Regions from separate parts of the Aliivibrio kagoshimensis genome, predicted to be linked through region 1. Evidence: riboswitches for the same ligand, from Rfam matches in the RefSeq annotation. Region 1 holds a riboswitch; the other holds the start of a gene.
What was found. Region 1 has a riboswitch for thiamine pyrophosphate ahead of thiC (phosphomethylpyrimidine synthase ThiC). Riboswitches for the same ligand answer to the same signal wherever they lie in the genome.

Region 1 (2,207 bases):
CAGAGCATGGCACAGCCGTACCAACCAATCATGGCGGCACCAATACCAGAGGTAATGTGATCATAACCTGGAGCGATATCGGTAGTTAATGGACCAAGAGTGTAAAAAGGTGCTTCATGACAGTGCTCTAACTGCTCATCCATGTTCTCTTTGATCATGTGCATTGGTACGTGACCTGGACCTTCGATGATCACCTGTACATCATATTCCCAAGCAATTTTTGTCAACTCTCCTAAGGTTCTCAACTCGGCAAACTGCGCTTCATCATTCGCATCAGCAATTGAACCGGGACGCAGACCATCTCCAAGCGATAAAGCGACATCGTATTTAGCACAAATCTCACAGATTTCACGGAAATTGGAATATAGGAAACTCTCTTGATGGTGCGCTAAACACCATTTTGCGATGATTGAACCGCCACGAGATACAATGCCTGTAACACGTTTCGCAGTCATAGGTACGTAGCGAAGCAACAAACCAGCATGGATAGTGAAATAGTCCACCCCCTGCTCAGCTTGCTCGATTAACGTATCGCGCATCACTTCCCAATTAAGGTTCTCAGCAATACCATTCACTTTTTCTAGTGCTTGATACATAGGTACCGTTCCAATAGGTACCGGGCTGTTACGCATGATCCACTCGCGGGTTTCATGAATATTACGGCCTGTAGAGAGATCCATAACGGTATCGCCACCCCAACGAGTAGACCAGACCAGCTTCTCAACTTCTTCTTCAATAGAAGAGCTGACTGATGAGTTACCAATGTTGGAATTAACTTTAACCAAGAAATTACGACCAATAATCATTGGTTCAGATTCTGGATGATTAATATTTGATGGGATAATTGCTCGGCCTTCGGCGACTTCACGGCGAACAAATTCAGGGGTGATCTCTTTGGGTAAATTAGCCCCAAAATTATGACCTGGATGTTGGAAATTTAGCTGCTCATCGGCGTATTGATGACGTCCCATATTTTCTCGAATAGCAATGTACTCCATCTCCGGAGTAACGATACCCTTTCTTGCATAATGGAGTTGGGTAACACATTGGCCCTCTTTTGCACGACGAATTTCTGGAAGGTTTCCATAACGGAGATCGTCAAGAGTCTCATCTTCCAAACGTTCTTTGGTATAGACAGAGCTTACATTGGCCAATACCTCAGTATCACCGCGCTCTACAACCCAATTGGCACGCATTTTAGGCAAGCCCATATGAAGATCAACAGTATGCTCAGGATCTGTATAAACACCTGAAGTATCATAGACTTGAATGGGTTCATTAGGCTGCATGATAGGATTTTCTTTGCTGCCGCCAATTAAGCTGTCAGCCAAAGAAATTTCACGCATAGGCACACGAATATCAGGACGACTGCCTTCGATATACGCTTTATTTGAGTTTGGGTAAGGTTGTACTGATAGTGAATCTATAAATTGCTTAGCTTCCAGTCTCGCTTGTTTGCGATTCGACATAGCATTTTTCCTTTAATAAGAATAGTTGGAAAATGCTTGACGGATAGATGCTACAAGAGGTGTAAATGATTAATTTACATACAGATATTAGAATAACTCTGTGGTTTTCTCTTGTTTCCTTCGCAGGTATTATCCTGAATCAGGTTCAACGGATCCCGTAAAAATACGGTCTCAGCCTTAAGGCACTCCGACAAGTTTCGAAAGCAGTATAAAGAACAGAAGATGTAACAGCAAGGTTAAATAATAGTCAGGAAGTAAAAAGGGAGATCATCCTCCCTTATTGCTCAGTTACTTATTAAGCTTCTTGGCCCACCGCTTTAAATAAGAGGAATCCACTTCTCGCAGTAAACCTATCTTATCAGGAACGTATTCTGGCCCATTAGGAGTAAACGTTTTTGCTACAGAAACACGTTGCGATGAGTAAATCCCTGTATGACCACTGAAATAGTAAGCGGTAAAGCAGGCGATTGCGAAGTAGAGAATGTGATCAGCACCAAATAGCTCAACACCCATAATAGTACAAGCGAAAGGAGTATTGGTTGCTGCAGCGAACACAGCAAGGAAACCCAACGCGGCAAATAGATCAACCGGAGCCCCTAGAAGCCAAGCTAATGAGTTTCCTAATGTAGCCCCGACAAAAAACAGTGGTGTAACTTCTCCACCTTTATAGCCAGCAGCTAATGTAATAGCAGTAAGTACTAACTTAAGTAACCAACTGTACCATTCAGCACCACCAAC
Region 2 (2,207 bases), on a different contig from region 1:
AAAACAAAAATAAACCCGGCAATCGCTATGCCGGGCATCTGTTTTTTATCGATAGACATCAATAGAACAACATTAGAAGCTGACTGAGTGCTGCCACTCACGAATCCAAGTTTTACGATTCTCAGCAATTTCATCTGAGTTAAATGTCAGTGATTTTGACGGGATAGTAAGTTGCTCAAACCCTTCTGGTAGCTCAACCTCTGTCACTGGGTACATCCAATTCCCAGTAGGCATGACCTCTTGGAACTCATCACTTAAGATAAAGGCCATAAATTGATCCGCTAACGTCTGATTTTTGCTACTTTTCACTTTAGCCGCAACTTCTACTTGCGTGTAGTGACCTTCAGCAAAATCCGCTGATACATATTGGTTTTTCTGCTCCGCAATAATGTGATAAGCCGGCGAGGTGGTGTAAGAGAGCACCATATCCGCTTCACCTTTTAAGAACATATTATAAGCTTCAGACCAACCTTTAGTTACAGTGACCGTTTTTTCCGCCAGCTGTTTCCATGCACCAGTCACATCGTCACCATAGACAGACTTCATCCACAGCATCAAACCTTGTCCTGGAGTAGAAGTGCGAGGATCTTGGTAGATCACTTTAATATCATCGCGCTGTTCAACTAACTCTTTCAAGCTCTTAGGTGGGTTCTTTAAGCTCTCTTTGTTGTAAACAAAAGAGAAGTAGCCGTAATCAAATGGAACAAATGTTGTATCTGACCAACCGTTTGGCAAAGTAACGCTGCTGGTATCGACACTATGCTGAGTCAATAACCCGGTCTTCTTCGCTTCTGCAATCAAATTATTGTCTAAACCTAGCACGATATCGGCTTTGCTGTTTTTACCCTCTAAACGCAAGCGATTTAAAATGGTAACGCCATCATCAAGAGCAACAAACTCAAGATCACAACCACACTTCTGCTCAAACGCTTTTTCAACTTTTGGGCCAGGTCCCCAATCAGAGGCAAATGAGTCATATGTATAAACGGTTAATGTATCTGCGGCCGAAGCGGACATCGATGTCATGGCAGCTAACGTTACAAGAGGAAGAATTTTTTTCACTATGCACTCCATATATAGCGTGGATGGCATAGAAATGAGGAGAGTATCGACATACGATAACTGAGCGCTCAATTCCTACGCCAGTATTATCTGGTTCAGGTATACGGGTCCTGTATCTACAATCTCAGCCTAATTCACATTAAGCTCCCCGTTGAGAAGCCTCATTGTATAGAAAAATGAGGCAATGCCAAATCAATTATCGCTGGTCATATCCCCAACGAGGAACCAAGCCTTGGTTAATACCGAGATGGTCCAGCACTCTGGCTACCATAAAATCGACTAAATCATCAATGGATTTCGGATTATGATAAAAACCCGGAGCCGCTGGCATAATTGTCACCCCCATTGTAGAGAGCTTATGCATATTCTCTAAATGCAGAGTAGAGAATGGCGTTTCCCGAACCATTAAGATCAGCTGACCACGCTCTTTAAGCACCACATCTGCGGCGCGCTCAATTAAGTTATCAGACATGCCATGAGCAATCGACGCCAATGTTCCGGCAGAACAAGGACAAACCACCATCTGTTTTGGTGCCGCGGAGCCCGAAGCGACAGGAGAGAACCACTCCTCTTTACCGCACACTACTAATCGCTCAGGCGGGCAATGTAAGTGTTCAACCAACGCCTTTTTGATTCCTGCAGGACTGGCTGGAAGTTTTAAGTGATGTTCAGTGGCCATCACAACTCGCGCTGCCGAAGAGATCAATACATAGACTTGATAACCTGATGCCAACAGACACTCTAATAACCTCAAGCCGTAGGGGGCACCCGACGCTCCGGTCATGGCTAACGTGATCGATTTACTCTCAAAATCTACTTTCACATCATTCATCATTACTACTCCCTACTTGGCCTGTAACTTGGTTAGTAATTTGTCGTGAATACCTTCAAAGCCGCCGTTGCTCATCACTAAGATTTGATCCCCAGGATTCGCCTCAGCGACTATCGCATCAACAAAATGTTCAATATCGTCTGAAATCATTGCAGGTTGACGACACTGTTCAGCAACGTCCTGCAATGACCAGTCGATATTAGCAGGCTGATAAAGGTAGACCGAGTCAGCCAGAGCTAAAGAGCTGGCGAGCGTATCCTTATGAACCCCAAGTTTCATGGTGCTTGAACGAGGCTCAAGCACCGCAATGATC

Region 2: another riboswitch for thiamine pyrophosphate. It lies ahead of thiB (thiamine ABC transporter substrate binding subunit); the one in region 1 lies ahead of thiC (phosphomethylpyrimidine synthase ThiC).

The regions. Positions count from the first base shown of each region.
Region 1 is NZ_JAKJSQ010000020.1:1,969-4,175, reverse strand. It holds gene thiC (phosphomethylpyrimidine synthase ThiC) at 1-1,469, opposite strand, end outside; TPP riboswitch at 1,568-1,669, opposite strand; gene L4C32_RS08765 (voltage-gated chloride channel family protein) at 1,758-2,207, opposite strand, start outside.
Region 2 is NZ_JAKJSQ010000005.1:155,124-157,330, forward strand. It holds gene thiP (thiamine/thiamine pyrophosphate ABC transporter permease ThiP) at 1-59, opposite strand, end outside; gene thiB (thiamine ABC transporter substrate binding subunit) at 73-1,026, opposite strand; TPP riboswitch at 1,118-1,223, opposite strand; gene L4C32_RS03345 (flavin prenyltransferase UbiX) at 1,259-1,894, opposite strand; gene mpl (UDP-N-acetylmuramate:L-alanyl-gamma-D-glutamyl-meso-diaminopimelate ligase) at 1,907-2,207, opposite strand, start outside.